4 regions of the Alteromonas sp. W364 genome follow, and region 1 is predicted to be linked to each of the others. Evidence: predicted binding sites of a transcription regulator. Region 1 holds the regulator's gene; each other region holds the start of a gene.

Region 1 (3,199 bases):
TGCTAACGGCTACTTTTTCATTCTCATCGGCCAAGGTATGCGTTAGCGTGGGGAGTAAGCTGACCGGAATATTGTCTACGCAGTAGTAGCCCAAGTCTTCTAGGGCGCGCAATGCTATTGATTTGCCTGAACCGGAGCGTCCGCTAATGATGATTAGATTCAATGATGAGCCCCTTATTCTAGGTTTTGGTTATGCTAGCGCTGCGATTATTTGGTCTTTACTTGTGGCTTTTCTAATCGTTTTCACGATTTCTTTATCACTGAGTTTTTGTGCAATAGAAGAAAGTGTCTGAAGATGCTCTTCTGTTTGCTCTGATGGTACTAATAGTGCAAAGAAAATATCAACGGGTCTGTCGTCTATAGCGTCAAAGTCGATAGGTTCTTCACTCGTGACGACAACAGCTACGATATCGTCTATGCCGTCGATACGGCCATGAGGAATGGCAATGCCATTTCCAATACCTGTGCTGCCCATTTTTTCTCGGCTCACTATACTCGCGAGTATATCGCCAAGTGCTAATGATGGGTTTTCTCTGGCCGCAATCTCGCTGATGACTTCGAAAATTCTTTTTTTACTGTGACAATCGACCGCACATTCAGTGCGGTCTAAAGAAATGATATCAGATATGATCATATTAACTCTTAAGCAACTAGTGTCGCTTTAGTTTTTCCTTGTGTTTAATAACCTGTCTGTCTAGTTTATCGATAAGGCCATCAATGGCTGCATACATGTCATTATGCTCGGCATTTGCGTGAACAACGTCACCCTTTAAATGCACAGTAGCTTCTGCTTTTTGGCTCAGCTTTTCGACGTTTAACACCACGTGTACGTTGCTGATATGGTCGAAGTGTCGTTCTAACTTCTCAAACTTAGTATCGACATATGCTCTGAGTGAATCTGTAATATCTACGTGGTGACCTGTTAGATTAATTTGCATAATGTTACGTCCTCTAATGTCGTCTTATAAAAGACTTTTTCTTTGGTTCGACGGGGGAATCGAGAGAGACTCTCGATATTTCGCAATTGTCCGCCGTGCAACTTGAATACCTTGATCAGCTAACAATTGCGCAATCTTGCTATCACTTAATGGCTTGCTAGGTAACTCTGCAGCCACTAACTTCTTAATTAATGCTCTTATCGCAGTAGATGAACACTCTCCTCCAGACTCAGTAGAAACATGGCTAGAGAAAAAGTACTTTAACTCATAAATGCCACGTGGCGTGTGCATATACTTTTGTGTGGTAACTCGAGATATAGTCGATTCGTGCATATCCACCATTTCAGCTACGTCATTTAGTACCATCGGTTTCATCATTTCTGGGCCGTGTTCAAAAAAGCCCATTTGTTGCTGCACAATACAATGAGACACCTTTAGGAGTGTTTCGTTGCGGCTTTCTAAACTTTTGATAAACCATTTCGCCTCTTGTAAATGAGACTTAATAAATTGGGAATCGTTCGAATTTTTTGTACTTTTACTTAAGGCCGCATACTCTTGATTAACCACTAATGGCGGCAGTGAATCATTATTTAATTCAACAACCCAGCGACCGTTTTTCTTGAGCACAGTGACATCTGGAATGACATATTCCGGCTCTTTGGTTGCTATCTCACTCCCAGGACGGGGATTGAGTGTTTGTAGCAGACGCATCACTTCACGCAGTTGGTCTTCTTTCAACTTCGTTTTACGCATTAAAGTGCGGTAGTCTTTACTACTTAGTAAATCACTGTGTTCGCTTAGCAAATGTTTAGTTTCAGCGACCCAAGGTGTGTCGGGAGCAAACTGATTGAGTTGCACCAGCAAGCATTCTTGAGGTGAGCGGGACCCAGAGCCAATAGGGTCAAACATTTGAATGCGTTTTAAAACACATTCCACTTCATCAAGCTCAATCTCTTCGTTTTGTAAGCTATCCAAAATGTCTTCGCAACTGACGGTTAAATAGCCTGATTCGTCGATACTGTCGATAATTGCGATAGCGATAGAACGGTCAATATCAGAGAAGGGCGTTAATTCCATCTGCCAGATTAAGTGGTCTTGGATATTTTCTGAGGTCTCACCTTGAAAGACGTAGTCGTCGTCGGGGCTTGAGCCACCTGTCATCGTTGCTGGTGCAGAAGACGAACTGAGGTATTCTTCCCATGAACTGTCGATCGGTAAATCATCAGTGAGTTGATTGTTTTCTAAGGCGTCATGACTATCGATGTTGTCAGAATTTGCCGAATTGAGGTCGCTAGAATCAGCTTGCTCTCTATCGTTTGCACTATTCTCTTCTGACTGCTTGTCATTATTGTGTTCACTTTCATCAATTTCCAATAAGGGATTTGAGTCAAGCGCTTCTTGGATTTCTTGTTGCAGGTCTAGCGTAGATAACTGTAATAGCTTGATCGCCTGCTGCAACTGAGGCGTCATCGTAAGTTGTTGACTGAATTTTAACTGCAATGAAGGCTTCATTGATGCCCTTGACCTAATGTTAACGGCGAGACGTGCCGAATTCTAAACATGATACGGAATACCTATAAGACAAATTGTTCACCGAGATAAACATCTCGCACTTTTTGGTTACTGAGAACTTCCTCAGCACTGCCTGAGGCGATTAGTTCGCCATGACTTACTATATACGCTTGTTCACAAACATCGAGGGTTTCTCGAACATTGTGGTCAGTTATTAATACACCAATATCACGTTCTTTTAATTGTTGTATTATCTTCTTTATATCATTAACAGAAATTGGGTCAACACCGGCGAAGGGTTCATCGAGCAAAATAAATTTAGGATTTGCTGCTAAAGCTCGCGCGATCTCGACTCTACGCCGCTCCCCGCCTGACAAACTCATCCCAAGATTGTTTCGAATATGATTCACATTAAATTCATCCATTAAATCATCGGCTTGTTGCTCGCGCTGGTCTTTTGTGAGTTCTTTTCTCGTTTGCAAAATAGCCATTAGATTTTCATATACCGTTAGTTTCCGGAAAATCGAAGCTTCTTGCGGTAAATAACCGATACCGTGTCTTGCTCTCTCATGCATGGGCTGAATTGATAAATCTAGCTGATCAATGAAAATTTCACCTTTATCGATAGGTACGAGCCCAACGATCATGTAAAAAGTAGTGGTTTTACCGGCGCCATTGGGGCCTAACAAGCCAACGATTTGGCCTGTGGATACCTCAATACTGACGTCTCTAACGACTTGCCTAGCTTT
Region 2 (3,199 bases), on a different contig from region 1:
TAAGGCATCGACGAAGTATTCTACTTGCTGAAGCAATTCACCAACATTTTCAAAGTAACGCATTTGCCATTGAACACATCCAATACGCGCTGACTCTTTAACACCATTAATAATAGATGGCTTCTCTGCATCGTAGTATATGTTGTGCCACTGCAATAACGTTGCATAGCCACGTGACGCTTTATCTTCCGGTAAATAGGCCTTTAAAATTTGCTTCACTTCGAAGCCATTAGAAATTTGAAAGGTCAGGATAGGATCGAAAATGTCCTTTGATTTAACTTTCTCAATATATTCGTATGGAGTTAGTTCGCTAGAATACTTTGAATAATTAGGAATGCGACCACCGGCCATAATAGACTGAAGGTTCAGGTTGCGACAAATCTCTTTGCGCGCCTCATACAAACGTCGGCCTAAACGCAAGCCTCGGTAGTCATTCGATACGAATATATCAACGCCATAAAGAACATCACCTTTGGGATCGTGCGTGGTTAAGTAAGCATCACCGGTAATTTGATCGTAAGTGTGCTTGTCACCAAATTTGTCATAGTCAACAATCACAGCAAATGCTGCGGCAACAACTTTACCCTTATCTTCTATGCATATTTGTCCATCGGGGAAGGTATTGAGTTGGGCTTGGTATTCGCGTAATTTCCAAGCGCCACCAACGTGTTGATACACGTCATCCATTAACTCTTTAATGTCGTCGAAATCGTCGAGCGTTAAATGGCGAAGTTCTAATAGGTGTTCACCCTCACCTGCATGACTCATGTCTTGACTCATAAAATCCCAAATTAGCTTATAGAAGCTCTTATGTTAGAGCAAATTGTGCTGAACTCAAGGTTTGTTAGAAGTCTGCTTGCTCAAATCAATAGTAAGTGACCTTTCGTATTTTTTTCGGCTTGGCTGTTGAAAGGTAGATGTCATAGACTCGTGACATGTCTAGCTCTAATTCCGTTGCGTATGTGTCTTCACCTACGGGGTAACTCTTTACAACACGAGCGCCTCGAATAACGCCTTCCACCGAGCTTTTTAACTGGTTGTTTGTCAGGATCAAATTTGCTAACTCTTGCTCACCGTCAACTTTTTGGCCATAAACTTGTTCCGCCAATTCGCGGTAGGCGTCAAGTTTTGATGCCTTTATCGCCATCAGTGTTTTGGTAGAATCATCCGACGCCAGTTGTGCATCTATTGGTGCATAACCCACAGCACTGAGCACAGGATAAGATTCAGGCTCAATCGTTTCCCATTCCACATGCTTGGTAAACATTGAGCTACAGCCCGACAAAGCGGCGACAGCGAAAAGCATCATCGCGCTCATTAGAAGCTGTTTTTTATTTGGTAAATAGTTCGTATACTCTTGCATGGTTGTTTCCTACTGCCTTGCTTTGTTGTTTTAGCAGAGTCTATCTAGTAGCTTTTCTTAATAGACGCTGTATTCATATGCTTCGTTATTGAGACACTAAGCAATAAGCGAACCAACTATTTCAGATTAAACCTTCAAATCCTCTAAATGTGCCTTATGGCATATAACTTGTATAGCCAAAGCAATAACACTGTTTTTTGACAGTATCAGTTTAGTCTTAGTTGTCTTGCAGAGACTCATAAATGCAATGCAACCTTGAACAGCATAACGTTGAGCACATTGATATGAAAACACCTTGGTACACTATTTTTGGGTTTGTTCTTTTGTCACTTAGTTTTAGCCACACAGCTAAGGCGGCCTGGTTCTCAGCCACTGGGCAAGCAGCTATTCTAAACGGTGATAAAGTGGCTGCTAGAGAACAGGCAACAGAAGAAGCAATTAAGCAAGCCTTATTGTTTGCTGGCGCATCTGTGCGAAGCGTACAACAAATGACGAACGGCCTACTGATGGATGATCATTTAGAGATTCGCTCTAGTGGTGAGGTAAATACGATTGAGCTTATTGAAGAGGTATATGAAGATGGCTATGTCACCGTATCTATTCGCGCAGATATCTTTTCACAAGAATCACAATGCAGCGCAGCCGATTATACCAAGCGTATTGCAACTACATATTTCCCTTTACGCTACGGTGCACAAGCTGCGGATGGCCAGCTACATACTTTCGGTGAAGCGGCAGCAATGAAGCTTCAGGAGACATTTGCGGCTATCACAACAAGTCTTACCGTCTCTGATGTAGAACCGTATATTCTAAATTGGCATACGACAAATCAAGCAATGCAGGCCGTCAGACTGGCAGAAAAAACGGATGTTCAGTATGTATTAGCAATTACCATTGATGACATTAGCGTAGAGCGCAATCAATCGAATGCGTTTACGTTTTGGAAGGGTGAACAAGCGGTGCGAAACCTTGCCTATAGCATCACGCTATTGAACGGTGCTTCAGGTGAAACCTTGATGAGTAAGCAATATCGACTATCAGAAGCTTGGGAGTTTGATCGAACGAAGACCGTTGACGTGCATTCCGATCAATTTTGGCGAAGTCGTTTCGGTCGTGCTGTTTTAGAGAGCATGCAGCAAGCAGCAGTCGACTTAGAAGAATTTGCCATGTGCGAGCCAACTATGGGCAGAATTTTGGCTGTAGCAAATAACCAACTACAAATTAACCTTGGTGAAAACCAACAAGTGAAAGCTGGAGACCAACTTACCTTATTTAGTGTAAAACAAATTCAGGACAACTTTGGTCAACAATATAAGCAGTTTGTGTTACACCCTACTCCTCTTGTTGTGACACAAGTATTTGCTGAAACAGCCACGGTCACTAGCCGAGACCGAAGCCTTTTAGGTAATATTCAAGCAAATGATTTTGTTGCTAGGCAATAATCGTCGATTGATTTGACGCTTCATTTATTCTGTAAGCTCAGCAGCACAATGTCGGTAAAACGCACCGACTTGTTTTGATTCATAAAGTAGCACAAAATAAGGCTTTGCCCCTCCACCCCTTAGTTTAACTGGATAAAACGAGGACCTCCTAAGTCTTTGATACAGGTTCAAGTCCTGTAGGGGTGGCCAGTTTTTGTTTATCGTAACCTATAACTTACTAAACAAGCCGATGTTATATTTGTCGGTTTGGGTAATATCGGTGTAAACTCCCCTCCAATCAACGACGACTTTATTGATGTAAATGTAGATGACGCAAAAGAACTCGTTAAACTAGGCGCAGTAGGCGAACTTATTGGCTGGGTCTATAACAAAAAACGTGAATTGCTCGACTGTG
Region 3 (3,199 bases), on a different contig from region 1:
CCCATCGAAAGCACTAATGGCGCTACTGTAGCTACTTTGGCTTCTTTACCTTCAGATTTTCCAGTCGATGCAAGAGTTGAAGCAGATATGAGCGCAGACTCATCAATCACGTCCTCTTTTAGTGTATCGATGTTTGGGTTTTGATTTGGCTTGAGTTCACTATCAAGCGGCTGTGCTACTTTTTCGCCTTCAACTTCACCTGTTACTGGTTTGATACCGGCAAGAAGTGCGTCATCAATGCTGCCTTCGATTGGCTGAGGTACTTTTTCTTGATCGGTAAACTCATCCTGAGCCAATTCAAAAGCGCTTAAAGATTCATTTGGAACCGCATTCTCATTATCAAGTGCCTGTAATTTCGCATCATTGGCTTTGGCCATCGCTTTAGCTTCTTGTTCAGAAGATAATAGAAGGTTTTTCAATAGGCTAGCATCGACTTCGGATGCACCTAATGCCTCTTGTTGTGATTCAAGATTTTGTTCGGCTGGATCAGCTTCGCTTGGTCCACTTCTATCCATTAATTGCTGCAATAAAGACGTAATCGCTTTGTCTAATTCCTCAAGTGCGTCACCATGCAAACTCAATTCTTTTTCTACACCACTCGCCTTCAGCAGCGCTTCAAGCTCTTTCTCACTAAGATGAATTTCCAGAAACTCTGTGTCTGTCTCTTCTGTGACAATATCAGAAACACTGTCTACAGCAATTTCGTCTGAACTATCACTGGCATTCTTCGTTGAAGTTAAAGCCAAAGAGTCTAGTGCCTGTTTGAAAAAGTCCTCATTATTGCTTGAGTCATCAATGTACAAATCATTGCTAATATTTTTATCAGAGAGGTCTTTAATACGGTCAACATAGTCAACCCAATTGAACTCGTCGCCTGGTGCTAATGCAGCCTCGTTTTCAGATTTACCTGATTGGCTGGAAGCCTCTTTTTGTGCCGCTGCTTTCTCAGCCACTAAAATTTCGTCAATATTGCGCTGCTCCTCACTAGCTTCACTTAGCTTAGCTTGCTCATGCAGAGCGGTTTGGTGCTCTTCACAATTTACACAATGCTCCTCGCTCTGCTTTTCTGAGCTTGCTGAACCTCGATTTGTCGGCTCTGAGCGCTCGGTTGATGAAGCATTATTTGTCGAGCTCGTTTGCTTGTCTGAGTCTCGATTACGCTCATTGTCGAGCCTGCTTTGCTCAGCCTGCTCATCTCTTTTTCTATTCCTAGCTTCTTGACTCTCTTGCGCTCTTTCTCGGCTCAACTGAGCTTGCTCTGCATTCTTATCCTGAACCTGGCTGTTGCGTTTATTATCATTACGCTCAGGTTCACGACGGTTTTCAGCTTGCTTTTCCTGCCTAGCTAAAGCTTCTTCAAATGCGCTGCGTTGTTGACTATTATCATACTGAGAGCCAGCTGATTCGCGGCTCACAGGTGAATTCACTTGGATCTCTTCAAACGCTATGTTTGATGCGGCAATAGTTGTTTGAGCGGTGGCAAATTGTTGCATAATTAATTTTCATCCAAACCGTGACAATAAGACTAAGCTTCTGTTTTTATTAACTATTAATTCAAAAAATACAGGCTATTTAGTTACAATACTAGGTGAATTTGCAAAGGCCGTACCAACAGTAAAAAAACGGTCAAGCAAGTATTCACTTCGCCTTGGTTCTTATTCATGAATTGCGCTACACTGCTCGGAGGGAATAAAGTGCTGAGGCACTTGCTTCAAACTAGGTCCATCCGGCTGTCTCTATAAGGCTATTTACTGTGTTAGGCCAAACAGATAAGGAAAATTATTACGCATGTTTTTAGCTCCAAGCGACAGATTCATGAAGGTAATTCACGACACAGCTTTAGTCGGGCTTTCATTTTTCATCTTTCTATTCTTGCATTTTGTCGCTCATGCCAATGAATCTGGAATGCAGGCTCAGGAACAGCAGTATCAATTTGTGGGCCAACCTTTAATTACGGTATATCCTCCAAATGAACATGGTGGGCATAACCAAAACTGGACGTCCATTCAGGATAAAAAAGGATTTATTTATGTTGGACACACAAGCGGCATTTCAATGTGGGACGGGAGTTCTTGGAGCAACATTTCGACTCCTCATGCAACACCAGTAAGAGAAATAGCTGAGTGGCAAGGAGAGCTTTATCTGGGCACAACCAACGATATAGCCAAAGTGTCGATAAGTGCAGCAGGTAAGCTGAAGTATACAAGCCTGCTTGCTCAATATCTCCCGAACATTGAGGAATTTGGTGAAATATGGTCGACACGTAGCAATGAACATGGTGTCCTATTTGTTTCCAGTCAATTTACTTTCTTCTATGACGGCAAAAAATTGCGAATAGTGGAAGGGGCAATTTCAAGTAAACACTTCATTTTCAATATTGATAATGAGTTTTGGTATAAAGCGAAAAATGACCAGCATATCAATAAGATCACGACACACGTTGAACAAGACAATATCATCCTGAATCATCAGACTTTGCCTTATACACTAAGCTCAGAATCGCGTGTTACGCAAATACTACAAGATAAAAATCAAAAGATAGTATTCGTGACTGAGTCACATGGTGTTTATCGACTAGAAGATACTGACTTACTTCAAGTGCTCAACCCAAGTGATTTCCCAAAGGATACACAGCTGTATCGCGCTATTTTCTCTTCCGATGGCTACTTTTACATCACAACGGTCTATCACGGCCTGTTTGTGCTTGATGAAAATCTGCATTTCCTCAGGAACTACATAGAGTCTGATATCAGTATGAATACGGTTTTTTCTGCGCAGGAGGACCGCCAAGGCAATATCTGGTTAACGGGTATACCGAATATTATTAAGATGACACCTGCGCATATTATTAGTCAGTTTAAAATTGGCAATCGCTCTACTGAGATCCTCAGGCTAAAAGAGACAAGTCGAGGCATTTTAGCCGCAGGAAACGGTATATTTAAGTTAAGCGCTAGCGCCAATAAGCTTCTCAGCCCTCAGTTTCTGCCACTGAGCGATAATCAAGAAAGTAGTGTGGACATTATCGAATTCAAGGATGCATTAGTGCACGCAAAATGGAGTGGAATATTTGAGCTCGAGGTCAATAAACAGAGCCCTTCACATATTGAGCAACACAGTTCAACTGCACTAAACTATGATGCTCGAAATACACTTAATGATATTTTAAGCACTAGGCAAGGAAAGCAGCTTGTTGCCGCCG
Region 4 (3,199 bases), on a different contig from region 1:
GCTTGTGAGGTTCCAGAAACTTCTTGGTAACCCAGGCCTGTCTCACTTTCGAAGAACTGACCGAAGGCATATCGGTTATCTACTTTAGCGGCAATGTGACCACCATAAGCAACAACCTCTGGCTTTACAAAACCTTCAACGGTAGGACCTGTTGAAGAGAACGTAGTTACACGGTCATCAGAATAATCAAATGGTGTGTAGCTATCTGTAATCGCGCCAACCGTAATGATGTATGGGTTATTACCAGGAACGGTAATACTCATATCTTCGTGACCACTGTTACCAGCAGAGGTAACCACTACAATACCGGCTTCCCAAAGCTTCATGATCGCTTGGTTTATTGGGTCGTCCCAATAGTTAGATTGGACATCAGCGCCCAATGATAAATTTAAAACGCGAATTCGATAGGTTTCACGATTGTGATAAATCCAGTTCAAACCGTCTAACACTTTTGAGTAGCTACTTTGACCATTCTTATCGAATGCTTTCACTGATAAAAGGTAAACGTCTGGTGCAATACCGTTAAACTTACCGTTGTCAGCTTTCAGGCTACTAGCGATAATGCCAGACACATGTGAACCGTGACCGTTTTTATCATCGTTCAACCACCAAGTACGACGGCTTTTAATTGCATCGTATTTAGCAGGAACACGCCAGTAACCTTCAGAATCGACCAATAGGTTGAAACCGTGTTGGCCAGCCATGATAGTACCACTGTCTAGTACAGCAACGGTTACACCCAAACCTGTGATACCGAGCTCGTGCAATTGGTCAGCACCAGTCTGTGTTGAAATGTAGTTATCAATGATGAACTTTTTGTTCTGGCCGTTACCCGCACTCATTGTAGCTACCGAGCGATCATCTTGAATTCTTACATCGTCGAGCTGTGCAATCACTTCTGCTTGTGACGGAGTTAGCACTGCGCTAACTGCATTGATGATTGGAAACTCTCTTGAAATACTCCCACCAACACTTGTTACCGCTGTTTTTAATGTCTCTGAACCTTTACCTTGGACGATGTATGATTTAGGCTGTTCTTTAGCCTTCTTTACCGCACCGTTGCCAGCGTCAGTCGATAAAAAATCACCGTATCCATTCGTTGCGACAGCGCCGGCGAAACCGACTACTGCAACAGAGGCGAACATCATCGTCTTTAAAGTGTTGCTGATAGACATGTGTAACTCCAAATAAAAATATACTTTCTCTGTCGCCGATAATGCACAGTGTATGCCAACTTTCAAAAAATCGTATCCCACTGTTTTTATTGGACTATTTATTTGGAAGGTATGTAAATTTTAATTTCGAATAACAATATGACTTAATTTATGAACTAAATTATGGTTTAGTCATTTATAGAGTCATTTTTTAAGTCGCAGCTTAGGCTTGCAAAAAGTTAGATGGTTATCTATGCGGTTGTTGATTACAATGCTCAAATAATAGGAGTGTTTATGAACAAATTGCTTGTCGTATTAATTGTAGTTGTGGCGCTTGTTGCCGCTTACGCGGTATTTAGTATCAACGAAGAGCCTCTTGCTGACACTGGCAGTGAATTTACTGAGATACCAAAACAGCAAGCTAACAAACGTAGTATCGACCAAGAAATTAAAAACTTTAACCAAGAGAAGGAGAATGTCGTTGATGAAGAGCCTACTGTGCTTTCTGTGAGCGACGATCTGTCCGATCTGCCTGCCAAGTTTGTGCTTAGTGGCATTGTGTATAGTCAGAGTGTTGCTGAAAGCTTTACTGCTCTGTTAGTTGACCAAGCTGCCGGTGAGTACTTTGTTGACGAAAACATTAACAACTTAGATGTATATGTTAAACGCATCAATAAAGCGTCAATTATTTTAGAGTTTGAGTCGAGAGACTATGAGCTCTTCTTGGGCGAGACAAACAGCTTAATTGAAGAGCAGACTCAACAACGATTCAACGAGATGACGGCGAAAGAAATAGGTTCAAGACCAAGACAGTTAGAACACATCGTGAAAACACTTCCTAACTTGTTTAATGATGGGGGTAAAGTCATTATTCCTGGTATGAACCCAGACCTCTATTCTAAAGTACGTTTTCAAGAGGGTGACGTACTCTTAGAGGTAAATGGTTTCGAAATAGATGACGATAAACAATTAAGTGACCTTCAAAAGGAAATACGCTCTGCTCAAACACTTACTTTTAAGGTAAACAGAGCGGGTAGATTGATTACGCTTTATCTCGACATACCGCATGAGGCTCTAAAACTATAAGTTTTCCTTTAGAAACGCAGCAACGGTTTCGTACCATTCTGCTCTATTTTCTTCATCATAAAAGCCATGACTTTCGGTACCCTTTACAAACCACTCAAATGGTTTTCCCTGTTCAATTAGCTTATCTCTGAGTAACTCCGCATGAATAAAGGGTGTTCGTCTGTCTTTTTTACCATGGCCGATCAGTATGGGTGCGGCTATTCGGGAAATGTAATTAATAGGCGAAAACGTCTTCAAAATGTCTGGGTCATCACCTAAGTATTCCAACAAGCGAGTTTTTCCGTAGAGCATGTCTGGAATGTCCCCCTCTTCGAACATCAGCGTTAAATCGTAAACCCCAGCATTCGCCACGACACAGTCGAATAATTCAGGTGCCATGGTCGCTGCCATAACCGCAGAATAGCCACCGAAGCTAGCGCCCATAATACACACTCTATCGTTACTGACCCTGTCTTGATTCATTGCCCATTGTGCGCCTTCAATGATATCCAATTGAATCCGGTTGCCCCATTCCTGGTAGCCGGAATAGCGATAGTCTGAACCATATCCACCAGAGCCTCGATAATTGACACGCAACACGGCATAACCTTGAGAGGCAAGATATTGAACATCTCGATCAAACGTCCAGTAATCTCTAACACCATGAGGACCACCATGCACCAGCACTACTAAAGGCGCATCTTTATCTTTAGGCACCGACACAGGTAGCGTTAAAAAGCCATGAATGAGCACGTCATCGCTTGCAGCAAAAGTGACTGGTTTGGATTCAGACATCAGTTCTATGGGAATAGAATCTAAGTTCCTGAACAAAAACTGGAGGGAATTGGTCGCCTTATCGAACAAATAGAAGGTACCAGGCGAAATATCGCTGCTAACATAGAGTATCCATTTGTTGCCATTTTCGCTGCGACTGATCAATTCAACCTTGTTACCGGGGAATGTTTGTAGGAATTGCTTGT

What was found. The regulator sigma-54, encoded in region 1, starts transcription at its own class of promoters, with help from an activator protein. The targets are predictions, from matches to a motif close to GTTGGCACGNNNNTNGNNT.
Region 2: RM556_RS07525 (flagellar assembly protein FlgT) is a predicted target of sigma-54. The motif match lies at 1,519-1,537, and genes of this name have one in related genera.
Region 3: RM556_RS07855 (flagellar hook-length control protein FliK) is a predicted target of sigma-54. The motif match lies at 1,595-1,613, and genes of this name have one in related genera.
Region 4: RM556_RS05370 (S8 family peptidase) is a predicted target of sigma-54. The motif match lies at 1,217-1,235, and genes of this name have one in related genera.

Annotation. Positions count from the first base shown of each region.
Region 1 covers NZ_JAVRID010000006.1:235,502-238,700, reverse strand. Annotated here, with positions in the region: gene rapZ (RNase adapter RapZ) at 1-163, opposite strand, end outside; gene ptsN (PTS IIA-like nitrogen regulatory protein PtsN) at 191-634, opposite strand; gene hpf (ribosome hibernation promoting factor) at 651-938, opposite strand; gene RM556_RS11770 (RNA polymerase factor sigma-54) at 963-2,450, opposite strand; gene lptB (LPS export ABC transporter ATP-binding protein) at 2,513-3,199, opposite strand, start outside.
Region 2 covers NZ_JAVRID010000004.1:68,375-71,573, reverse strand. Annotated here, with positions in the region: gene RM556_RS07535 (bifunctional GNAT family N-acetyltransferase/carbon-nitrogen hydrolase family protein) at 1-780, opposite strand, end outside; gene RM556_RS07530 (LPP20 family lipoprotein) at 866-1,318, opposite strand; gene RM556_RS07525 (flagellar assembly protein FlgT) at 1,606-2,805, shown strand; tRNA gene RM556_RS07520 (tRNA-Arg) at 2,919-2,994, shown strand; partial or broken gene RM556_RS07515 (hypothetical protein) at 3,034-3,199, shown strand, end outside.
Region 3 covers NZ_JAVRID010000004.1:141,453-144,651, reverse strand. Annotated here, with positions in the region: gene RM556_RS07855 (flagellar hook-length control protein FliK) at 1-1,493, opposite strand, end outside; gene RM556_RS07850 (response regulator) at 1,789-3,199, shown strand, end outside.
Region 4 covers NZ_JAVRID010000003.1:4,345-7,543, forward strand. Annotated here, with positions in the region: gene RM556_RS05370 (S8 family peptidase) at 1-1,175, opposite strand, end outside; gene RM556_RS05375 (hypothetical protein) at 1,449-2,240, shown strand; gene RM556_RS05380 (S9 family peptidase) at 2,235-3,199, opposite strand, start outside.